3 regions of the Paenibacillus sp. NPDC057967 genome follow, and region 2 is predicted to be linked to each of the others. Evidence: a T-box and tRNA genes for the amino acid it is inferred to sense, from the RefSeq annotation. Region 2 holds a T-box; the other regions hold tRNA genes.

What was found. A T-box is a leader RNA that pairs with one kind of tRNA and senses whether it is charged. The one in region 2 lies ahead of ACFVSO_RS21650 (arginine--tRNA ligase), so its partner is inferred to be a tRNA-Arg.
Region 1: it has a tRNA-Arg gene. The T-box ahead of ACFVSO_RS21650 (arginine--tRNA ligase) is inferred to sense a tRNA for this amino acid. The anticodon was not compared.
Region 3: it has a tRNA-Arg gene. The T-box ahead of ACFVSO_RS21650 (arginine--tRNA ligase) is inferred to sense a tRNA for this amino acid. The anticodon was not compared.

Annotation. Positions count from the first base shown of each region.
Region 1 is NZ_JBHVQB010000003.1:588,932-597,029, reverse strand. It holds gene asnB (asparagine synthase (glutamine-hydrolyzing)) at 1-615, opposite strand, end outside; gene ACFVSO_RS10130 (hypothetical protein) at 765-1,106, shown strand; gene ACFVSO_RS10125 (hypothetical protein) at 1,129-1,464, shown strand; gene ACFVSO_RS10120 (P-loop nucleotide/nucleoside kinase family protein) at 1,514-2,104, shown strand; gene ACFVSO_RS10115 (hypothetical protein) at 2,480-2,620, shown strand; tRNA gene ACFVSO_RS10110 (tRNA-Arg) at 2,876-2,952, opposite strand; gene ACFVSO_RS10105 (hypothetical protein) at 3,182-4,057, shown strand; gene tig (trigger factor) at 4,152-5,441, shown strand; gene clpP (ATP-dependent Clp endopeptidase proteolytic subunit ClpP) at 5,682-6,272, shown strand; gene clpX (ATP-dependent protease ATP-binding subunit ClpX) at 6,304-7,560, shown strand; gene ispG (flavodoxin-dependent (E)-4-hydroxy-3-methylbut-2-enyl-diphosphate synthase) at 7,754-8,098, shown strand, end outside.
Region 2 is NZ_JBHVQB010000008.1:285,450-293,547, forward strand. It holds gene ACFVSO_RS21650 (arginine--tRNA ligase) at 1-869, opposite strand, end outside; T-box leader at 915-1,132, opposite strand; gene ACFVSO_RS21655 (SDR family oxidoreductase) at 1,179-1,913, opposite strand; gene ACFVSO_RS21660 (Crp/Fnr family transcriptional regulator) at 1,963-2,550, opposite strand; gene ACFVSO_RS21665 (paeninodin family lasso peptide) at 2,894-3,043, shown strand; gene ACFVSO_RS21670 (aldolase) at 3,128-4,129, shown strand; gene ACFVSO_RS21675 (lasso peptide biosynthesis PqqD family chaperone) at 4,095-4,382, shown strand; gene ACFVSO_RS21680 (ABC transporter ATP-binding protein) at 4,425-6,218, shown strand; gene ACFVSO_RS21685 (hypothetical protein) at 6,361-6,885, shown strand; gene ACFVSO_RS21690 (GNAT family N-acetyltransferase) at 6,913-7,413, shown strand; gene ACFVSO_RS21695 (hypothetical protein) at 7,441-7,563, shown strand; gene ACFVSO_RS21700 (alpha/beta fold hydrolase) at 7,672-8,098, opposite strand, start outside.
Region 3 is NZ_JBHVQB010000009.1:34,052-42,149, forward strand. It holds gene ACFVSO_RS22235 (gluconeogenesis factor YvcK family protein) at 1-376, shown strand, start outside; gene whiA (DNA-binding protein WhiA) at 383-1,324, shown strand; gene ACFVSO_RS22245 (HPr family phosphocarrier protein) at 1,428-1,697, shown strand; gene ACFVSO_RS22250 (L-lactate dehydrogenase) at 1,943-2,857, opposite strand; gene ACFVSO_RS22255 (formate/nitrite transporter family protein) at 2,873-3,652, opposite strand; gene ACFVSO_RS22260 (hypothetical protein) at 4,262-4,567, shown strand; gene clpP (ATP-dependent Clp endopeptidase proteolytic subunit ClpP) at 4,679-5,260, opposite strand; gene ACFVSO_RS22270 (hypothetical protein) at 5,387-5,584, opposite strand; gene ACFVSO_RS22275 (hypothetical protein) at 5,710-6,474, shown strand; gene ACFVSO_RS22280 (hypothetical protein) at 6,527-6,817, opposite strand; tRNA gene ACFVSO_RS22285 (tRNA-Arg) at 6,987-7,061, opposite strand; gene ACFVSO_RS22290 (sugar-binding transcriptional regulator) at 7,309-8,098, shown strand, end outside.

The DNA of each region.
Region 1 (8,098 bases), on a different contig from region 2:
TACTTCGCTCAAGTCTTTATACACGCCGTGACCCGGCGTTCGCGCCGGACCGATGACAAAGATTTCGGCCAGACCTTCCGCTCCAACCTCCGCCTTGACGGCTGAGTGCTCCAGAATGCATTTTGGCTCTGATCCAAAAATAAACAAGCTATCCCGTTGGCTGAAAAACAACGGTTTGACGCCTAGCCGGTCTCTGGCGAGAAACAGCTCTTGGGCGGTCATGTCCCAAATGGCAAAGGCGAATATGCCGTTGAATCGCTCCACGCAAGCTCTTCCCCACTCCATAAAGGCGACAAGCAGCACTTCCGTGTCGCAGGTTGTCGTGAAGGAGCGTCCGCGGCTCGCAAGCTCCCTCTTGAGCTCTGGAGCGTTATATAGCTCTCCGTTATAGACGACCACGTACTGATCGTCTCCCGTATACCGAATCATGGGCTGGGCGCCATTCTCCGGATCCATAACGGAGAGGCGGCGATGTCCAAGCGCGCAATGGGTCGTAATCCAGGTGCCCGCCGCATCGGGGCCGCGCGGGGCAAGCGTATCCGTCATGCGCTCCAGATTGTCGCTTTCTCTGGTCAAGTCGCTGTTCCAATCAATCCAGCCGGTTATTCCGCACATCCTTCTCATTCCTCTCTATGCTGGACTCCAGTTGCGATAATAACAGTTATATGCTGAAAAAAGGGATAAAATGTCTGTCCAACGGGGGAAGCTAAGCTGGATAGCATGACGTTGAGAGGCAATTTGAAAATGGAAGGAATGGGTATAAAATGATGGATGAGCATCGTCATGAAGAAAGGTTTGAAGGCAATAAAACCTTTTATGTGTCCGTACAAGCCGGACAAATATTAGAGGATCAAGGGGCGGCGGCTTATGAGCTGGAGATTCATGCGAACGAAGATCAGGTCAATCTGCTCAGGGAGCTGTTTGAGGAGCTGTCATCCATGGATGAAGCGCAGACGTTCCACTTCGCAGGCAGTCCCTACTCGCCCAATAACGACGAGTCACTGAATGGCGCATATGACGACATTATTAGCCGCATTTATAAGCTGCTGCATGAATGCGGCACTAGCGATACGAAGCATCATATTGAATCGATGGAACTATTTTAACGAGTGAGAGGAGATAGAGACAGTGAACGTTAGAAGTGCTCGGGTAAGAGGAATCGTGCGCCGCGGAGAAGAACCATGCGCTGAGGTTGAGGTGGAGACGGATTCCGAATCCGCACCGGTCGTGCTGGCTTACTTTGCGAATGAGGGCGGTGTTGCCGTCCTGCGGTCGGTGCTTCGCAATGATGCGGACCGGGAGACGGACTGGTTCGACAACAATTTGCATCAAGCCTTTAAAGACATGACGTCGTCCGCGCTCTATTCAGATGATGAGACAGGACGCAATTCGTTTCAGGAGAGCGTGTTGGCGGACGAGCATATCAGGCGTGATGTGGAAGCGGTGCTTGCAGATACTCTTTGATCGGCATCCATGTTATAATTTGTCCTAAAATGTTTTGGGGGCGTACAGGATGCAAAAACTGGTGTTTTTTGTAGGAGTAGCAGGAACAGGGAAGACGACGGTGGCGCGGAAGCTTAGCCAGTTTATGCCGGCGGCGTTTCTCGATCGGGATACGATTGGCGGACGATTTGTGGAAGCGATACTGGAGATGCAGGGTCTGGACCCTAAGGACCGTGATTCCGATTTCTATAAAAAGAACTTGCGCGATTTGGAATACGACACCGCCAAGGATGTATGTATCGAGAACTTGGCTGCAGGGCAAAACGTCTTTATGATTTCACCGTTTACAGCGGAGCTGAAAAATCAGGCGTGGATCGAGGATGTCCTTGCTGCTGCGCGGCTTACCAAAGCGCAGGTGGACGTAAAGGTGATTGTTGTAACCTTGCAGGACATGGAACTGCAGCACAGCCGGATTGTCGGCAGAGGAACAGAGCGCGATACGTGGAAGCTGGAGAATTGGGGCGATTTCCAGAAGCGGGTTGATTTTGTGCCTGCGATCAACTGGGACATCCCTGAGAGCAGCATCCTGATCTTCGACAACAGCGGCGAGCTGACAGAGGAGAAGGTAGAGCAGTTGCGCAAGTTTGCGCTGGGGGAGTAGCGCGAAGAGAAGGTAGAGCAACTGCACGGATGGTGAGTAGATGTAGTGTGTATGTGTCTGTCTCTCCGGCAAACTAGCCTTAATCGTGCGCAGGTCTTTGTAACTAGCTTGTAATACGTCCAGGTGAACGATATGGGCGTGCCTGTGGTTATATAGGCGGTGCGGTGGAGCTTTGGTAGTATGCAGCTGTTTTGGAGGGGAGTTTCATCAATGGTCAGCTGACAGTGTGATGAGGATGAGGCCGGTTGTCGATTGAAATTTCTAGCAGCATTAGATAGTGACCGGATTTATTCGAGCTTCCCCGCAAGATTCGCGCGGGGAGCTTTTTCGTTTCCGTTTCGGACGAACGAAAAATGGGTATGTAGGATACGAGTCATGCAAGCGGCAGAAGCCTACAGCGCCCAAGCCCGGCTGAAAGCAGTCTGCAGGCCGAGAAACTCGGCTTACAGCGCCCAAGCCGAGCTGGAAGAGCCTGCAAGCCGAGAAACTCGGCTTACAGCGCCCAAGCCGAGCTGAAAGCAGTCTGCAAGCCGAGAAAATCGGCTTACAGCGCCCAAGCCGAGCTGGAAGCAGCCTGCAAGCCGAGAAACTCGGCTTACAGCTTGAGCAAACAATCACATACGCGAAATGCTTACAAGTATACAAAAAAATGTTTGCACAAATACATACAACAAGCATGCATCCGTATAACAAAGCGCATCGCCAAACAACAAAAAAGCCGCTCCCAAAGCCGGATATCGGCTTCAACGAGCAGCTGTATATGCGATGCTATGGCGTCCCAGGAGGGATTCGAACCCCCGACAACTCGCTTAGAAGGCGAGTGCTCTATCCGACTGAGCTACTGGGACGCGTGAGTAATAATATAGCATGCGACGTAGAGGTATTGCAAGCCATTTTTTAGATATTCTCAAAAAAACTTCGGCATTTTTTTCTTGCGACTCGGCGTGTTATAATCGTACCCAAGATTACAGGCTGATTCCTTAAGCAAGACGGGAGTTACTCGAAGGCGGTGTTATCATTACAACTCCTCAAGACCCTCATACAGAGGGTAAAGACAATGTTTATTTATTTCCCAGCATGCTGGATCAATATCAAATTCAATTGACCCGAATGCTGGAGGCGGAGCAATATGGCGAAGCCAAAGAGCTGTTAACCTTTCTTCTGCAGTGCCAAGGTCAGGAGAAGCGGCATTACGAGGAATGGGACAGTCTGCTTGGCTGGCTGGAGATGGCATTCCCCGACGATACGCAAAGAGGCGCTGGCCTCGAGACGGACGATGCCGAGAATGAAGAAGCTACGCTCCGGGAGCAATTGCTGAAGCCGCCCGTTCAAGATGAAGCTTACATCCATCAAGTGATGTATATTATGCAGCATCATCCCATGATGGATCAGCAAATGCTCGCGCTGGAGAGAGCGGCATACATAGATGACAGTCAAGTAACCGAGACGATATTGGAATGGCTGCGAAGCGAGACGATTCATCCGCTCCTGCAATTCAAAGCTCTGCAATGCTTGCGCAAGCGCGGAGTATCGGGTACGCTGACGCTTGAGCGGCTGGACGAGCACGCAGAGCTGGAGATCGAAGCGACGCCGCTAACGTTGGATGAATTCCCGCAGCCGATCGGGCGCATTCTGGATCGAACGGCGACGATCGCCGAGACGGATGATCCGACGCTGCCTCATTTTGCCAGAGAGCTGTGGAAGGAAAGTCTGGAATATTTGTACGGCACATCCGCATACAGATGGATGCTGCACGACAATGACGAGACCGTCGATTGCTACGCGGCAGCGCTGCACTTGACACTTAACTTGACGGTCTACGGTTCGGCGAATGACGACGATATACGCGATACATATGGGATTACGGATAGCCTCAGATTCCGCTACGAGCAGGCGTGCAGAACGCTTCGCGGAGTGGCCATGCTGCTCCAAACTGGCGGCGATGAAGGCTAGCCTTGAAAAGCTTGTCCATCTTGTTTATAATGGAATGGTTTATGTAACGTGAAAACTTGTGATGCATGCGCATTTTTGGAGGGGAAGGCATAAAATGAAAGCAACTTGGGAAAAAATAGACAAGAACCTCGTCTCGATCGACGTCGAGGTAGACGCTGAGAAAGTAACGGTCGCACTCGACCAAGCCTTTAAGAAAGTGGTAGCAAAGGTTAACGTACCTGGCTTCCGCAAAGGCAAAGTGCCACGGGGCATTTTTGAATCCCGTTTCGGCGTAGAAAGCTTGTATCAGGACGCAATCGACATCCTGCTGCCTGAAGTGTACACAGCTGTTGTGAAAGAAAACAATCTTGAGCCGGTTGACCGTCCTGAGATTGACGTAACGCAATTCGCGAAGGGCCAATCCTTCAAATTCAACGCTAAAGTAACCGTTAAGCCTGAAGTTCAGCTTGGCGAGTACAAAGGTCTTGAAGTTGAAGCGGTTCAAGCGGAAGTGACGGAAGAAGAAATCGCGGCTGAGCTGGAGCGTCTGCAAGGACGTCATGCCGAGCTGACAGTTGTAGAGGAAGGTCCTGCTCAAAACGGCGACATCTCCGTTATCGACTTCGACGGCTATGTAGACGGCGAGCAATTCGAAGGCGGCTTCAGCGAGCGCTACTCCCTTGAGCTGGGTTCCGCATCCTTCATCCCAGGCTTCGAAGAGCAAGTAGTAGGCATGGAGCTTGGCGACTTCAAGGACGTTGAAGTAACGTTCCCAGAGAGCTACCACGCTGAGCACCTGGCAGGCAAGCAAGCGATCTTCAAAGTAAAGCTGCATGAGCTGAAACGCAAATCCTTGCCGGCACTTGACGATGAGTTCGCAAAAGACGTCAGCGAATTCGATACGCTTGAAGAGTTCAAGAAAGATCTTGTAAGCAAGTTGAAAGTGAATAAGGAAAAAGAAGCGGAGCAAGCTCGCGAAGTAGCTGTCGTGGACAAAGCGACTGCAGCGGCTGAAGTGGAAATTCCTGAATCGATGATCGACACTGAAACAGATTACATGGTGAAGGATTTCGAAAACCGCCTGCGTATGCAAGGCATGAACCTTGATCTGTACTACCAGTTCTCCGGTCAAAGCGAAGAAGTGCTTCGCGGCCAAATGCGTTCCGATGCTGAGAAGCGCGTTCGCAACAACCTGGTGCTGGAAGCAATCGCGAAAGCTGAAGGCTTCGAGGCGACTGATGCTGATCTGACGGAAGAGCTGGAGAAGCTGTCCACGCAATACAACCGTCCTGCTGAAGAGCTGCGCGACATCTTCGAGAAGAACGGCAACATCAGCAACCTGGAAGAAGATATCCTGCTTCGCAAAACGATTCAGTTCCTTCTTGAGAACAGCAAAACTGCTTAAGACATCCCCGGCTTTGGCTGGTATAGAAGAATAGGAAGTACCCCAAGATAAGGCGCGTGTATAATACGTGCCTTATTTTTACCCTACATATTGGTTTTTAGCTTTGCATATGCGGATAATCCGCGTACATATCGATTGACCGTCGCCGTATACTGTAGTATTCGGAAAAATGACATGAAAACAAGTACGTGATACAATGAGTGAGCAATATACACTCCAAAACGAAAAGAGGTTGGTCGCATGAATCTGGTACCGATCGTAGTTGAACAGACGAATCGCGGAGAACGATCCTATGATATCTACTCCCGGTTGCTGAAGGATCGCATTATTTTTCTTGGAAGCGCGATTGATGATGACGTCGCGAACTCTGTTATCGCCCAGCTGCTTTTCCTGGCGGCCGACGATCCGGAGAAGGACATTCATCTCTACATTAACTCTCCTGGCGGTTCTGTAACGTCGGGCATGGCGATATTCGATACGATGCAATACATCAAACCGGATGTATCCACGATCTGCATGGGCATGGCTGCAAGTATGGGCTCGCTCCTGCTTACGGCGGGCGCCAAAGGCAAGCGCTTTGCGCTGCCTAATGCCGAAGTAATGATTCACCAGCCGCTTGGCGGCGTGCGTGGCCAAGCGACAGATATTAAGATTCATGCTGACTGGATTCTGAAAACGAAGCAGAAGCTGAATGAAATCTATGTCGATCGTACCGGACAGCCGTACGAGAAGATTGACCGCGATACTGATCGCGACTATTTCATGAGCGCGGATGAAGCCTTGGCCTATGGTTTGATCGATAAGGTCATTACTTCTCCGGGCCTTGTATAATTGACGATGACCTATACGAAGGGGTGAGTGCATGTTTAAGTTCAATGACGAGAAAGGCCAATTGAAATGCTCGTTCTGCGGAAAATCCCAGGATCAGGTGCGCAAGCTGGTAGCCGGTCCTGGCGTATATATATGCGATGAATGCATCGAGCTGTGTACAGAGATCGTAGAAGAGGAGCTCGGCAATGAAGAAGAGCTCGATCTGAAGGACATTCCGAAGCCGAAGGACATTCGAGCTATTCTCGATTCCTATGTTATCGGTCAGGAATCCGCGAAGAAATCGCTGTCTGTAGCGGTATACAACCACTATAAGCGGATTAATTCCGGCAGCAAAATTGAAGATGTCGAGCTTCAGAAGAGCAATATCTTGCTTCTGGGACCTACGGGCTCCGGCAAGACCTTGCTGGCTCAGACGATGGCAAAAATTTTGAACGTGCCATTCGCAATCGCGGACGCCACTTCGCTTACAGAAGCGGGTTATGTCGGTGAGGACGTCGAGAACATCCTGTTGAAGCTAATTCAAGCCGCGGATTACGACGTTGAGAAAGCGGAGCGCGGCATTATCTATATCGACGAAATCGATAAAGTAGCCCGCAAGTCGGAGAATCCGTCCATTACGCGTGACGTATCCGGCGAAGGCGTGCAGCAAGCGCTTCTGAAAATCTTGGAGGGCACGGTTGCATCCGTACCGCCGCAAGGCGGCCGCAAGCACCCGCACCAAGAGTTCATCCAGATCGACACGACAAACATTCTGTTCATCTGCGGCGGCGCATTCGACGGCCTGGAGCAGCTGATCAAGCGTCGTATCGGCAAAAAAGTGATCGGGTTCAATTCCTCCGGCGAAATGCAAAAAGACCTGAAGCCGGGCGAATACTTGTCCATGGTATTGCCGGAAGATCTGCTTAAATTCGGTCTCATTCCGGAATTCGTAGGACGTCTTCCGGTCATCTCCACTCTGGAGCCGCTTGACGAAGATGCGCTTGTTCGGATTCTGTCCGAGCCGAAGAATGCGCTTGTGAAGCAGTACCAGAAGCTGCTGGAGATGGACAATGTGAAGCTCGACTTCGAGCCGGCGGCACTCGACGCTATCGCGAAGGAAGCGATCAAACGCAATACAGGCGCACGCGGACTCCGGGCGATTATCGAGGGCATTATGCTTGAGGTCATGTATGAAGTGCCATCGCGCGACGATGTCAGCACTTGCCTTATTACCGAGAAATCGGTACAGGACAAAATCATGCCTGAGCTCTCCGCCAAAAAAGGCAAGAAGAAGGAAGAAAGTGCTTAACTCTGATATAGGATGATGAGTCCACCCCATGGTCTTAGTGCGTTCGCACCCGGCCATGGGGTGGACTTTCGTGTTTTAATGTAAGATAATATAAATGATTCATGATTCCATACATCTTCCAATTCGGTAAGCATGTATGGGCATTTACATCCGAGGCTTATGGGTCTTATACGTTTGATGGGAGAGATCACTTATGTATTTGCGTCAGGACACAGTTGCGGTGAAGGTTGGAGATCTGACGATCGGCGGCAGCAATGAAGTTATTATTCAAAGCATGTGCACAACCAAGACGGCCGACGTGGAAGCAACCGTCGCGGAGATTTTGCGACTGGAGGAAGCGGGCTGCCAGATCGTACGCGTAACCGTGAACAACAAGGAAGCCGCGGATGCCATTAAAGAAATAAAGAAACGCATTCATATTCCGTTAGTTGCGGACATTCATTTCGATTACAGGCTCGCACTTGCCGCCATCGAAAATGGTATTGATAAAGTCAGAATCAATCCGGGCAACATCGGTCGCCGCGAGAAAGTGGAAGCC
Region 2 (8,098 bases):
CAGCCTTCCAGCTTGCCGGACTTCTCCTGCACGAAAGAGGATGTGTCCCTCAGCAGCTCGAATGCCGCCTGCCAGAATCCTTCTCTTACGATCTGGCTTTCCCATACGAGCAAATCATAATGAATGCCGAATGCCTTCATCTCTTCCAGATGCTCGCGCACGATGCGCTCCGCGACGAGCAATCCAATCCAGGACAGGCCGTTATCCCCCTCCTCTAGCGCATGCAGCACATTCGTCCGTTCGCTGAGCTTGACGGGATTCGCCGCATACTCTCGATTGACCCCGGAGTAAATGTCCCAGCAGAAGTCGCCGAAGCGGGCGTGGTTCCTGTTCAGCGGAACATGCAGCAGTCCGACTACGGTATCAGCAAGCTGATTGCCCAGATCATCGATGTAATTGTGCACTTCAACCTCACGGCCTGTTTTCTTCAGAATGCGGGCCAGCGTATCGCCGATACATGAATTGCGCAGATGGCCGATATGCGCGGATTTATTCGGGTTGATGGAGGTGTGCTCGATAATCGCTTTGCCGCCAGTCAAAGCTGGCGAAGGAAACTCGCGGCGGGCCCAGACGTTCCAGTCGATGTGCACGTTCAAAAAGCCGGGCGGCGCAACTTCGATCAGACGGGCCAGAGCGGCGAACTCGGAATCACTCTCCAGCTTGTTCTTCAGCAGTCCTGCGATATGCAAGGGGGACTTGCGCAGTGTTTTGGCCAGCTGCATAGCTATATTCGTCGAGTAGTCCCCGTGCTCCAGATGTACAGGCTGCTCTACAGTGATCTTCAGCACTTCCGGTCGCTCTGCGCCAAGTTCCTCATGCAATTCCAGCACAGACTGGGCTATGCGTGTTCTCATCCATTCGATTAACATCCTAGCATCCTCCTTTGTCTAATAAAAAACGCCCTCGTCTCTTGGAAAAGAGACGAAGGCGCATGCATTCGCGGTACCACTCTTGTTGCTGAACGGAACGTTCAGCCACTCTAACGGATAACGGCCGCAGCCGAGACTTCCTACTCTGAAGGTTCAGAAGCCTATCTCATGGGTCCGCTTCACTGCTGCATCCGTACCGGCTCTCACTCTCCCGGCTCGCTTGAACTTCCGCTGGCAGTTACTCTCCCAATCGTGGATTGTTCGATATGTTTACCAATTATAACGATTCGGCAGCAAAACGCAAGCCCCTTATGAATGACGCAATATAGCTTCGGCCACAGAAGGGAACCAGCGATTCAGCCATTTCAATATTTTGACCTTGCCGATGGCGATTTCCAGTCGATTATGCCGGAAATCGCGAAAAAATTGTTCGGCAAGCCGTTCCGGCGATAGTTTGCCGCGCCCTCTGCCCCGGGTCATGGCGGTGTCCACAATCGGCGGTATGATTTCAAATACCTGTACAGGTGATCCCCTAAGCTGATCGCGCAGCGACTTGGTGAAAATATGCAGTGCAGCCTTTGTGCCGCAGTAGACCGGAGCCGATTTTTTGGGGACGATGCCGAGTCCTGAGGATACGTTAATGATGGCTGATTTCGGCTGACGGGCCAGCAGCGGAAGCAGCTCGGCGATCAGCAGAATGGGAGCGGTCAGATTGATTCCGATCTCTTCCTCGATCAAGTCGGCTTCAACGCCATTTATAAAGTCGTAATTATGCTGAATGCCCGCATTGTTAATGAGAATATTCAATGTCGGATGTCGCTCATACAACGCTGCGGCCAGCTCTTGTATGGCATCTTTTCTGCGAAGGTCGCATGCATGCGTGGAGATGGTTGGATACCTTTCCTTTAATGCATGCAGCTTCTGCTTGTTTTGCCCCACGACGATAACTTTATTGCCGTGCTGAATGAATTGCTCGGTTAACGCTAATCCGATACCCGAGGCACCGCCTGTAATAAGAACGGTATGTCCGTTTGCTTGCATCATCACCATTCCTCCTTACGTCCCACTATAAAACGGAGGAGAATAAGGCGCATTAACCCAGGTTTATGCGTCTTCGAATTCGGCTGAGCGCTACAGGTGTAATCCCAAGATAAGAGGCGATGTGGTATTGTGGAATCTCGCTTTCAAGATGCCCGTATTGCGATAAAAACAGGCGGTAGCGCTCTTCGGCGGTCAAGAGAAGCAGCTCGCGCTCTCTTGTTTCTTTCTTCACGAACAGCTGCTCGGCGACGATCCGGCCGAACCGCTCCCATCCTGGATGACGGTCATAAGAGGCGGCTAATTGCTCGTAGCGGAAGACGAGAATTTGGCTTTCTTGCAGCGATTGAATCGATAAGTACGAAGGGATGCGTTGAAGCAGCGCTCCATACGGCGCAATGAAATCATGACGCGAGCAGAAGCTTTTGTTATGCTCATCGCCACCCGGTGTCTCATAAAAAATCCGAAATAGCCCGTCGATGCATATGCCGATTGAATCCGAAGTCTCACCTGATCGTACCCAGTACTCCCCTTTTGCCAAGAATGTAAGAGCCGCTGTGCGGCCTAAGGTCAGCCATTCCTCTATGGGCAGAGAAGGAGGGATTTTGAGTGAGGCATAAAGCGATCTTAATTGGACTTCCATACACACATCTCCTTAACCTGTGACATAGCTCAGCTTCTAGTTAATTCTGCATGCGATGCGGCAGGTCCTGTAGCCTGCCAAGTGCATTTCTCAGGACATTCGCCAATATTGCCTTCTACCAGAATTTACTGGTAAATCGCTCCTAGTATGGAATTAATTCCATAGTCCTAACTATGGCGTCTGACCACTTCTAAATGGACTAAAAAACAAATTGACAAAATCTTAAAATTTCCTTAATATTAGGACACAATCGTTCTTAATTAAGAACATTGGATCATTCGCAGATCGCTTCCGTACTCATTCATGCAGGATGATACCACCCGTCAGAAGGAGGTGTTAGGCCTTGGAGAAGAAGGAATGGAAAGTACCGCAATTGGAAGTGCTGAATGTGAGCATGACGATGAAGAAGAAACCGCATAAGCCCGGCAAAGGATCAGGTTCCGGCTCCGGTTCCAATCCGGGATCCGATCCCAGCATTGGCTTTGGCAGCTAGTAAGCGCATACATACTCGTGAGAAAGGCCCTTATTCCATATTAGCTGGGATGAGGGCTTATTACGTTAATAGGAGGTCCTGCAGATGACGACAGTTGCCCTGACTTATCGATATTCGGCCTTTGGCCTGCGCTTCAGAAGCGACATACCGCCAGCTGAGGCGCATGATTTGGATAACGACTTAGAGAGTCCCTCGGATGTAGCTGTAACCTACGGCCAGTTGGAGGAGCTATGGTTGGAGCTGGCGGGGGAGAATGAGGCTTATGTGGTTCAAGAGAATTTTGTAATGTTCCTGATCGAGAACACAGCCCATTATCTTGTCCGCGATGGCAATAAGATTGTCGTCTCGCCAATCGGGAATCCACCGATCGAGAAGCTGCGGCTGTTCTTGGATGGCTACGCGGTATCCGCTCTATTGTTACAGAGAAGGGTGCTGCCCTTGCACGGAAGCGCGATTGCTATACAGGGCAAGGCCTATGCATTCGTAGGGCAATCTGGCGCAGGCAAGTCAACGCTGACGCGGGCCTTTCTGGAGCGCGGCTACGGCTTTCTGACGGATGATGTCATTCCGGTTTCGATTCCGGAGGGCGGCGCAGCACCTGTGGTTATGCCGGCTCTGCCGGAGCAGAAGCTATGGCAGGAGTGCCTGCCTCACTTTGATCTGAATAGAAGCAGCCTGCCCACGATCTATACACGCGAGGTGCAGCGCGGAGATACTGTGGCGAGGCGCATGAAATATGCGGTAGCGGTCGAACGGCTTCAGCGCGAAGCCTTGCCGCTCGGCGGCGTTTTCGAATTGGTGAAGGAGCCTTGCAGGAACGAGCGTGTATCGCTTCATCCCATTCAGAAGGCGGAGAAGTTTCAAGCTTTGCTGCAGCACACTTTCCATCGGGCCATTATTCCGCCGCTTGGTTTGCTGAAGTGGCATTTTGGAGCCATAACCACTCTTGTGAGGGAAATTCCGGCGTACAGGCTGAAACGCACACCTTCGTTATTTACTGCCCATGAGTTAGTGGATTTAATTGTAAGCCATATAGAGGAGGCGCAGAGCTATGATCGCGGCATTAACATTGGACAGTCTCGTTAGACAGTCAGAGGACCATCTGGCGTCAGATGTGGACGGGGAGAAAGTGCTGCTCCATACCAGCACCTATGCTTATTACAATCTAGGCGATATCGGAGGCGATATTTGGTCCCGGCTGGAAGGCTCAGCGACAGTCCGGCAAGTGGTGGAAGCGCTCATGTTCGATTATGCGATTGAGCGTCCCGAGTGCGAGCGCAGGGTGCTGGATTTCATGGAGCAGCTCCACCGGGAAGGGCTGATTCAGGTTGTGGCGTAAGGATGCTTGGGCCGGACGCCTCGACAAGGGAGGCAAGCCGCGATGAGAGCGATCGCTTATTTTATGAAGGATATGCTTCGTTTTGCCGGGAGACGGCTCGTGTTCAATTTCGCTGGCATGCTCGTGATCGGCATGATGCAATCGGCAGGCATCCTGCTGATCATTCCGCTGCTCGGCATCACAGGCCTCATCGAGCTGAAAGCAGATGACTATGGCTACTTGGCAGGCTTGCTGGAATGGTTCAAGCGTATGCCATTCATGCAAAGTTTGGCTGCTATCTTGGCTCTGTATGTGCTTATCATCGTAGGACAAAGCTTCATCGGGCGGCATCAAGCGATTGTAGACAAGAGCATTCAGCAGGGCTATCTCCGCAAGCTTCGCGAGGATACGTACGGCAATCTGCTGCGGGCCGACTGGGCGTTCTATCTGCGCAACCGCAACGCCGATTTGGTGAAAATGCTGACAATTGAGATTGCTCAAGTTAAAAAAGGTATCGGGCTATCGCTGGACTTCATCTCGGCGCTCCTTTTCGCAGTTGTAAAAATTGGATTGGCAGTAGCGCTTTCACCTGCCATTACGCTCGCAGTGCTGCTGAGCGGCGGTCTCCTACTGCTGTTCTCCAGGTATTTCACCCGCAAGGCCAAGCAATTCGGCCAAGATAATCTAGAGTTGTCCAGAATCTATCAAGCAGGCGTCACCGACCATCTTGGCGGCATGAAGGATATTAAGAGCAACACGCTGGAGCGGGCGCATGTCCACTGGATGAACGTCCTGCTTCGCAAGGTTGAGCATAATGCAGTGGCTTATACGAAGATGAAAACAAACTCTCAATTCATATATAGCGCTGTGTCGGCTATCCTGCTGGCGGTATTCGTCTATGTGCTGGTTAGCTTGTTTCATTCGCAGCCAGCCCAGCTGCTGCTTATTATCGTCATTTTCTCCCGGCTGTGGCCGGTTGTTGCAGGGATGCAGTCCAGTCTGGAGAGTGTGGCTTCGCTTGTCCCGTCGCTGGAAGCGCTGATCAAGCTGCAGCGGGAGTGCTCGGAGTCCCGAGAACTGGGGCATGCGAGCTTTGCAGGCGGTGGCGCGCTGGAACTCCGGCACGGTCTGGAGCTGCGCGGGGTCAGCTTTCGCTACCGGGAGGGTGAGGAGTGTCCGTATGCGCTGCGGAATCTGCAACTATACATTCCGGCCGGGAAAATGACGGCAATTGCCGGCCCTTCGGGAGCCGGCAAGAGTACTCTCGTCGATATGCTTCTGGGATTGCATAAGCCGACGAGCGGAGCAGTGCTGGTCGACGGCCAGCCGCTCGGGGAGCATAATTTGCTGCCGCTTAGGCGTTCTGTCAGCTATGTGTCGCAGGATCCCTTCCTATTCCACGCCTCGCTGCGCGACAACCTGATGCTGATGAACGAAAGCGCGACGGAAGCGGAGCTGTGGGAAGTGCTGGAACTGGCTGCGGCTGGCGACTTGGCACGGGGGCTTCCCGAGGGTCTGGATACGATTATTGGGGATCGCGGCGTCCGGCTGTCCGGGGGAGAGCGACAGCGGATCGTGTTGGCGCGGGCGCTATTGCGGAAGCCGTCTATCCTGATATTGGACGAGGCGACGAGCGCGCTGGATACCGTGACGGAGAGGCGGGTGAAGGAGACGCTGGACGGTCTGAAGGGCACGATGACCATCATTGTGATCGCGCACCGGCTGTCTACGATTCAGCATGCGGATCAAGTTATTGTGCTTGATCATGGAGAAATTGTGCAGCGCGGCGGCTATGACGATTTGGCAGTCGACGGGAAGAGGCTATTCGGCAGGATGGTTGGACATTCGATCGGCTGAAAAGGACGTTAGTCGATTAGAACTAGATGATCCCCCACATGGGGGATTTTTTACTTTATAGAAAAAAAGTAGTATTTAGTTGATAGACGCGAAAACGGTCGAAATAGTAAAATTGGCATAGATGAACGAGGGGGTAGCAGTCATGGATATCAGCTTTTCCGTATGTGCTACCGCAATGTATCAGGCCAAGTACCTGGATTTTATGTTGCAGCATTATGACGATCTTGGCATGCCTTATCCGTTCCAGGTTTCTTTTGGCTTTATCGCAAGTCCCGTTCTGATGGAGAAGGAAGCGATTCTGTGCCTGGACGAGGAGAACGAGGCAGTTGGAGCGCTTGGCTATATTTTCGGGACAGGCGAGAAGCAGTATGAAGATAAGCAAGTCGTACAGATGCAGGCCGTCTATCTGGACAAGGCCTTTAGAGGAACAAGGCTGTTTCTGAGAGGACTGCAGTTTCTCCTCCATCATCTGAAGCAACAGCCCGTTAGTGTAACAGAGCTGGTGTTTTGGACAGGACCGGACCCTTTCATTAACCGCTTGGCGGCCAAGTTCGCCAGTTTGGAGTCGGTGACCGAATCGGAATTCGGCAGGCTGTCGGCCTATAGGGTCCCGGTGCCTGATTTGGAGGCCTACTTGCATAAGTTTCGGCCTATTCAGCTCGCTTAAGCCAGTACAGATTCAGGAGGATCACGGATGATTCGTGCGAGAACCAAGCTATGTGAGTGTGATTCCGATTATGCACGGTTTGCGCGCTTTTTTATTGCTAACAGCCGTCAGTTTAGCCGCAATTATCAGATTGATTCGGCGGTAGCCCATGTTCTAATGACTTTGCCGACTAGCCGTATTTTGATGTATGAGAATGAATCGGGAGAATCAATCGCATCTGTTCAATACTATTATGAGGCGGATAGTGACACGGCGTTTATTGATTCGGCCGTTCTGTTGAAAGAGTACCGCAGCAGCAGGATATTCTTCGAAGGATTACGAGATCTTGTCCGGTACGTATGCCGGGATTATCCCGCTGTTCGCCGCTTTCGCTTTCACGTGCAAGCCGAGAATCGTTACTTGAACCGGCTGTACAGCAAGTTTGCCGATCCGGCGGGAGAGAGAGAAGGCTACGATGGGCCGGAACTGATTTATGTGTCGGAGTTGAACAGGCTGAAGGCTTATTTGAGATTGGAACAGGCCGGCTAGGCATTATTAAAGAAGGAGGTGAAAACAATGTTTCCAACAGTTGGATTTGGTAATAAGGTCACGAAGGGCAGCGGTTTCGGCCGTATCGACGTCCTGAACGTTCTGAAAGTGAACGAGCAGCTCAGAACTTCTGCGGCTTCCAGCAAGTAAGACGCGCTGCTAGGCCAATAGGGCCAGGCCACAATTAAGCAGGCAAGAGCATTCGTTGCGGGATGCTCTTGCCTGCTTTTTTTGCGTTTGCGTCAGGATGCCTTTTGGCTACGTATTGGAGCCTTGAGAGCGGGAGAACTGATTGAGCAATCCTTGCAGGATGGCTCCAAGCCCAGCAGGATTGCTCAGCATCGGCAGATGTCCGGCTTGCAGCTCTATTACGCGGTTAGCGGCAAGATTAGCGGCCATACGATCTTGAATCTCCGGGGTGAACTCTTGATCTTGCATAAGCTTGATATAGTATTTCGGAATTGCTGGAATAGGCGCATTCGTCCGATCGAAGTATAAGCGTTTGGCTTCAGGAACGTAGCCGTCTACGACAGAGTCGGATTGAGCAGGGGACAGATCATTGCATGACCCGGAGCGAATGGCAGAGCCCGGAGGTTTTGTGCCAGCCAGTCTCATCAAGACTGTAAATATCATTCGTTTGAGTAGAGGCAGCGATGAGAGGAACGAACCTCCGCCACGCGGAATA
Region 3 (8,098 bases), on a different contig from region 2:
CGTACCCAAGCTGGCGCAAGCCATTGTGGAATCAGAAGCAGTAAAGCTGTTCGTCTGCAATGTCATGACGCAGCCGGGCGAGACAGACAATTATTCAGTAAGCAATCATTTGGATGCGATTCATGCGCATATCGGTCATCATTTATTCGATTATGTCATTGTGAATGACGGAGAAATTCCGCCGCAGGTGGAGAGCCAATACGCCGAGCTGGGCGCGAAAGCAGTCCATCTGGATATGGCAGAGGTCGAAAGCAGAGGCTATAAGGTCATTGCCGACCGGCTTGTATTATTTCGAAAGTTTCTGCGTCATGACGCGGAACGGTTAAGCCATCATATTTATAAACTAGTGGAGAACTGGATGTTAAGAAAGAGGTGAGGAAGAATGTCTTTTGCGGCGCAGACCAAGAAGGAACTGACATTAATTGAATCGGACAGCTGCTGTGAGCGTGCCGAGCTATCGGCCCTTATCCGGATGAACGGTTCGGTCAGCCTATCCAGCCGCAAGGTCGTTCTGGACATCTCGACGGAGAATGCGGCCATTGCCAGAAGAATTTATTCGTTGATCAAAAGGCATTTTGAAGTCCATGTGGAGCTGCTCGTTCGCAAGAAGATGCGGCTGAAGAAAAACAACGTTTATATCGTCCGTATGCCTACGAACGTACAGGAAGTGCTGAGCGAGCTGTGCATCGTATCGGAAGGCTTCATGTTCAACGACGGCATCGACAAGGAGATTGTACGCAAGCCTTGCTGCAAGCGTTCGTATTTGCGGGGCGCATTCCTCGCAGGAGGCTCGGTCAACAATCCGGAGGGGTCGTCGTACCATCTGGAGATTTCGTCGATGTATGAGCAGCATTGCGGCGCGCTTGTGGATCTTGCGAATAAGTTCGACCTGAACGCGCGGTGTATCGAGCGCAAGAAGGGCTTTATCTTCTACATCAAAGAAGGCGAAAAAATTATCGAATTGCTGAATATCATCGGCGCACATCAAGCGCTGTTCAAATTCGAGGATGTGCGGATCATGCGCGATATGCGCAATTCCGTCAACCGGATCGTCAACTGCGAGACGGCCAATCTGAACAAAACAATCGGAGCGGCCGTAAGACAAATCGACAATATCAAGCTGCTGCAGAAGGAAGTTGGACTGGAGAGCCTGCCTGAGAAGCTGCGTGAAGTGGCGGAGATCAGGCTTCAGCATCCCGATTTGAACCTGACGGAAGTAGGCGAGATGCTTCGCGGAAAGGTCAGTAAATCCGGCGTCAATCATCGACTTCGCAAAATCGACGAATTAGCCGAAAAAATCCGGGGCGGTTCAACTTTTGCCTAGTGCAACGGCTTGTATGATGATATAATAAGGTGTAATTGGCTTATATTATTCAACATTTCCCACATGATAAAGCTTTTAGTAAAATATAGGGGGTAAGATTTCCATGACCAAGCTTCCGGTTGTCGTTCGTCTGAAGACGGGGCTTCATGCGAGACCAGCAGCGTTATTCGTACAAGAAGCGAACAAATTCTCCTCCGAGGTATTTGTAGAGAAAGACGATAAGAAGGTTAATGCCAAATCCATTATGGGGATTATGAGTCTGGCAATCAGCTCTGGCACAGAAATTTCGATCAGCGCGGACGGGTCGGACGCCGAACAGGCTGTAAACGCTTTAGTCGCTCTTGTCAGCAAAGAGGAATTGGATAACCAATAAGAGGAAAGAAGTGGCTTTGTCGCATGACTTGTTCGCGCGCCAAAGCGGCTTCTTTTTTATTTATGCGTCTGTATTTTTTGATATGCGAAAAGCCTTCCTTCACTCTGAATGATCGGTATCCGGCTGCAAGCCTAAAGCTTGCGGTGGATGCCGTCCAGGAGTAGAAGGAAGGCTTTTTTGTTATGCATGCATGAGATTGAAAGAAAGCGAACTGATGACTTGTCTTATCGACTGCCTATCGAGCTTCAGCCCTCAAGTGTAGCAAGGATATTCTTCAATTTGTCCGCCGATTGGGTGAAGAGATCTTGCTCGAGATCGGTAAGAGTCAGCTCCAGCGTCGAGCGAACGCCGCTGCGGTCGATGATGCATGGAATGCCCAGATAAGCATCCGATACGCCAAGGTAGTTCTCCAGCAGAGTCGAGACGTTCAAGACGGCTCCTTCATCGTCCAGAATCGCTGTGCAGATGCGGTCTAGCGCCAGTGCGATGGCGTAGTAGGTTGCGCCTTTCGCTTGAATGATCTGATATGCGGCGTCGCGAGTATTCAGGAAAATCTCGTCTTTGTCCTCTGCGCTCAGTTGCAGCTCGGTTCCGGCGACGTTCGCGAGGCTCCAGACCGGAAGCTCCGAATCGCCGTGCTCTCCGATGATGTGAGCGTGTACGCTGCGAGGATCGATATGCAGCTTCTGTCCGATCAGATAGCGGAAGCGCGCGCTGTCGAGAAGCGTGCCCGAGCCGATCACGCGATGCGCTGGCAGGCCCGACTTCTTCCACGATCTGTAGCTCATGATGTCGACCGGATTGGATGCGATAAGCAGAATTGCATCTCGCGTATGAAGGAGCACTTGATCAATGATGCTGTCGAAGATCGCGATATTTCTTTTCAAAAGATCGATCCGCGATTCTCCGGGCTTCTGCGCTGCGCCTGCCGTAATGATGATAATATCGGCTGTTTTGCAGTCTTCATAAGTGCCTGCCCAAACCTTAGCGCCGCCCAGGTAAGGCATGCCGTGGTTCATATCCAGCGCATCTCCTGCGGCCTTATCAGCATTGGCGTCAATGAGCACCAGCTCATCCATGCGATTGCGAAGCAGCAAAGTATAAGCGGTCGTCGAGCCGACAGCTCCCGTACCGATGATGACGATTCTTGATTTTTTCATAAATGATAGTCTCCTTTATTCCTCGATAAATGGTTTGTTTACGTAGTGGTACATCGCGGCCATTAGCACGCTTCCCCCGATCAGATTGCCGATTGTGACAGGAATCAGGTTATGCAGAATGCCGTCCAGCGATATCGTCCCCGGCTGCTGCAGGACAAGTGCGATCGCGAAGGTGCACATATTCGCAATGCTATGCTCGTAGCCCGAGATAAAGAAGCAGAATACGAAGAGCATCATGGCGAACATTTTGGCACCGTCCCCTTTGAGCCCCATAGGTACGAAGAAGGCCAGGCAGACGAGCCAGTTACATAGTATCGCCCGGAAGAACAGCTCTACCATAGGCGTATGCATCTTTTTGTCCACGACCTCAAGCAGAAACCCGTTCACATTCGGATCGGCGAATAGTCCGGTCAGCCAGATCAGGAGTGCAAACACCGCAGCGCCAAGGATGTTGCCGCCATAGCTCAAAATCCATAGCTTGGTGGTATCGCTCCAGCGCATTTTTTTGCGCAGGGCGGCGTAGCTGTAGTAGAAGGTGTTGCCGGTGAACAGGTCGCCTCCGCCATAACTAATCAGAATAATGGCTGTGCCAAACGTGAGGGCGGCCATGGGATAGGTGAGCGGAGAATGCTCGACATAAAAGAAGCTGCCTGTCTTGAATGCGACGATAACGCCGAAACCGATAAACATGCTTGCCAGCATGGAACGTGACAGGTACCGCCACAGGCTTTGCCGGAAAATGCGCAGCTTCTTCAACGCAAGCTGCTCCACCTTGAGCAGCGCTTCAATCTCCATAGGTACTCCTCCTGACTATCTCTCTGTTGCATTTGTCTGTTGTCGTTGTGATGCCAATATAGCATGAGCAGGAATTGGAAAGATGTGATAAAAGTCACTATGGACCAGAAAAAAATGGGAGGAGCGAGGCGGGGGGCTTCTGGAATGGGAATGGGGCAACGTTAATCGTGCGAAAGTGACTGGAACGGAGAATTAGTGTTGTAGGGAAACGTTAATCGTGGGAAAGTGGCTGGAATGGGGAAATAGTGTTGTGAGGAAACGTTAATCGTGGGAAAGTGGCTGCGATGGGGAAATAGTGTTGTGAGGAAATGTTAATTGTGGGAAAGTGGCTGGAATGGGGAAATAGTGTTGTGAGAAACAGTTATTCGCGGAAAGCCTGCTGGCACAGCGAAATGGCAACAGCTAATCTACATTACACGTTAGAAAAAGCTCTAATCGACATAACATTTGCAACTTAGCGGTGATGAAGGGTGTCTTGTTAGTAAGAGAAGGTAGCTTGCGTGAGCCATGCCATCCATACTCATTAAATGAAAAGGGCTGGGTTAGTTGAAAAATGTTATGATTTTGATCGTCTGTTACATGTTGATAACCGGATGTGCAGCCGAACCAATGGAAGTTATGAAAGTTGCGGATTTGAACGCCAATCCCACGTCTTTTGGCCAGATAAAGCAGCAGCAAACGATTAAGAGAATCGACGATATTGTGCGACCACTACAATGGCAGGACAGAGAGTTGCCGACCAACGGTGATCCAGACTATTCCTTTTGGCTAGAGCGCAAAGGTGAAAGCTTGCGGGTGAGGAATTATGAGCTGTGGCTGAATGAACCCTATTCCGTCATTATTGATCATGTTAAGTTGAAGTATGCTTTTATCAGCGGGGAGCCGCTGCGAGAGCTGGTTGATTATTTGAAGTGAGGGTTTCGCGATTAAGCAGAGACAGACTTTGGGGCATAAACGTAGCGTCCGCAAATTAAAAAACCTCCCCTCCACAAAAGTGGAAGGGAGGTTTCTCTGCGTTATGAATGATTAGACCTTCTCGATGACTTTGTCTACGAGGCCATAAGTGTGAGCTTCGGCTGCGCTCATGAAGTAGTCGCGGTCGGTGTCCTGCTCGATGCGGCTGAGCGGCTGGCCGGAACGTTCCGCCAGAATGTGGTTCAGCTTATCGCGCATCTTCAGGATGCGGCGAGCGCGGATCTCGATGTCGCTGGCTTGGCCTTCAGCGCCGCCAAGCGGCTGATGGATCATGACTTCGCTGTTAGGAAGCGCGTAACGCTTACCCTTAGCACCTGCTGTCAGCAGGAACGCGCCCATGGACGCGGCCATACCTACGCAGATCGTCGATACATCCGGCTTGATGTATTGCATCGTATCATAAATGGCCATACCGGCTGTAATGGAACCGCCAGGGCTGTTGATGTATAGGGAAATATCCTTATCCGGGTCTTCCGCCGCCAGGAACAGCATTTGCGCGATGATGGAGTTGGCTACCACGTCATTCACGCCAGAGCCTAGAAATATGATGCGATCCTTCAACAGGCGGGAATAGATGTCGTATGAACGTTCCCCCCGATTGCTTTGCTCAATAACCATAGGCACAAAATTCATTTCGAACCAGTCCTCCTTCGTCTACGTAAAAGCATGAATCAAAAATTCGTATTCCTATCATAACGGATTAAAATCAAAAAGTCAAAGATGGTCAAAGAAATTGATTTTTCAGGCCAAACCCTACAATTACGCTTCTGTCCGCTCCGTAAAGTAGAGCCCGTTTTGCAGGTCATTGACGAAGCGCTGCAGCCATTCATAATAGCTGACGGCATGTTTCAGCTTGTGCAAATCCTCCAGACATAGCTTCCGTTCTTTCTCGTCTGTGCCCTGTTCAAGGATGATTTCGCTGAGCTGCGGGATAACCGCTTGGATCGCCCCCAGCATGACATCGATCTCCCGCTGAAGTTTGAAGGTGAAGAAAGATTGGAACGCTTTGAAGAAATCTGCTTTTTCTTCAATAATGCAATAAATCGCAAGAGATCGGCGCAAGTTATGGACGAGGTGATGGTATGCATCGTTTCCGAGCAGGGATAGGGTCACTGGGGATTATTGTGTTGATCTGTTGTATAGGGGGGTTCTTCCTATCGAGGCCCGCCGCAGCAACCAGGTCGGATCTGGATGGCTGCTGCGCAACAGTGGAGAAGCTGGAACGGCGGCTCGATAAATTGGAGCCCAAGAAGCCAATGACGATTCCTGAATCCGAAGAGAGGCTGGAAGCAGCTAAGCTCTATCCTGAGCACACGCTCCCTACTAACGAAGTGCGGGCGGCTGGAACCCAAATTCCGTTCAGAACGATTAAGGAAGATCCCAGCTATAAAAGGCCGATCTACCACGAGCATTGGCATAGCACCTATTGGGGCGGCAGGTGGAGCAATATCGCATCGCATGTGGACACTGCCCTTCATCGGTTGTTTGCTACATACGATATTGGTCTCTCCGGGGAGATGACGTTTAAGGAGCAGGTGGGAGTTGATTTCCCGATGTTCCAGAATCCAACGGACCTCGATCTGTATCTCGTCGTCTTCCAGACTGCCGTGATCGATGTCTATACGAAAGGCAATCAGATCGTTGTAATCGGCAGGCCGCAGCGTCTCGGTGTGCAAGTCATTACGATCAAGACGAGCGATCTTCGTCCGGTTGAACCGGATAAATTGTTGCTAGTCCAATTGGCGACGCCTGAGGGTGATGAACTGGATTATACGCTGATTAGCTATGAACCGCCGGATTTTTGGCAGAAACAAGAGAAGCGATCAAAAGCGGGAACAGGAGGATAGTATGTCGCAGCCTTCATTTATGTACCGATATACGAGGGAAAATGTGAAGGGCTTATCTGCTCGTATCGAGAGGATCATATTGGACGAAGACAGGCATAGCGTTAGGGTACATCATTAAATGGATGCTTTCGATGCGGTTTTTGAACGAAACGATATATTGGCCGAAATGAGTTTCATATTCCACGTCGGTGAATGAGAGATTCTTCCCGGCGTAATGAGAGTTTACATATAGGGTTGCTGCAATAGATGCTAAGGCTTTTGGCACGGCCTTTGATTGAAGAACAACAATGGCTAGTACGAGTACAAAAGCTGCCAGCAGCAAACGCTTGTTTTTCCGCTTCATAACTTCCTCCAAATATCGACAGACATGGGTTGTTTTATATTTGTTCATATAAACGTTATTGTACTTAGATTTGTTGCAGGACGGAGGCAGCTTATCATGTACAGGTTAGTTGCAGTATGCAAAAAAGCCGCTCAGCATGAGGCTGAACGGCTTAAGTCTATTCGAATAGTGGCGCGCCCGCTAGGAATCGAACCTAGATCTCAGGCTCCGGAGGCCTACGTCATATCCATTGGACCACGGGCGCACGTCTTCAAAAAACAGTAGCAGAGATGATTATATGATATTCACGCCGTTAAAGCAAGAAGGCTGGGAAAATTAAATTTGTGAAAAAGATGTCGGAAATCGTTTTCAAACGCGATTCGACTCTTGCAGGCTGCGCTTATTTTCGTTAAAATAGAGGTGGGACTTAAAATGAACATGCGGGACGGATTCAGTCCCAACAATTCTTTGAATCCCATTATGCTAATGACCGATGGAGTGAAGGATAAGAGATGCGACAGCTCATTGAACTGCAGCAGCAGCTTGTGCCTGAGCTTCTGGAAGTCATGCGGAAGAGGTACATGATCCTGCATCAGGTAATGCTATCGGACACGATCGGCCGCCGTACACTGGCGAATGCGCTGGATATGACGGAGAGAATGCTTCGGGCAGAGACCGATTTCCTAAAGGAGCAAGGCCTGCTGGAGATTCATACGGCGGGCATGCGGATCAGCGAGCAAGGCCGCAGCGCACTCGAACAGCTGGAGCCTCTGTACAAGTCGATGTTCGGCTTGTCCGAACTGGAGGAGAAGCTGCGCAGGGCATACGGGCTATCGCAGGTCATCATTGTGCAAGGCGATTCCGAGACGTCGATTCAGACGAAGCGCGAGCTCGGAAGGGTAGCGTGCCAAGTGCTTCGCACCGCGCTGAAGCCGAGAGATGTCGTAGCGGTAACCGGGGGCACGACGATTGCCCAGGTAGCCAATCAGCTTACGACAACAACAGCTATGAAGGATATCTGGTTCGTACCGGCAAGAGGCGGACTTGGCGAAAGCTTGGATTATCAAGCGAATACGCTGGCCTCGACCATGGCGAAGCGGACAGGCGGACATTATCGGCTGCTGCATGTACCAGATCATCTGGGTGAAGAGGCATTCGCTTCCTTGATGCAAGAGCCCAACATTCGGGAGATCGTTGACGTGATCCGAAGTGCGCGAATTGTCGTACACGGGATCGGGGACGCCATGATCATGGCGAGAAGACGGAAGCTGGACAGCGAAGTTGTAGCGGAGATCGAAGCGG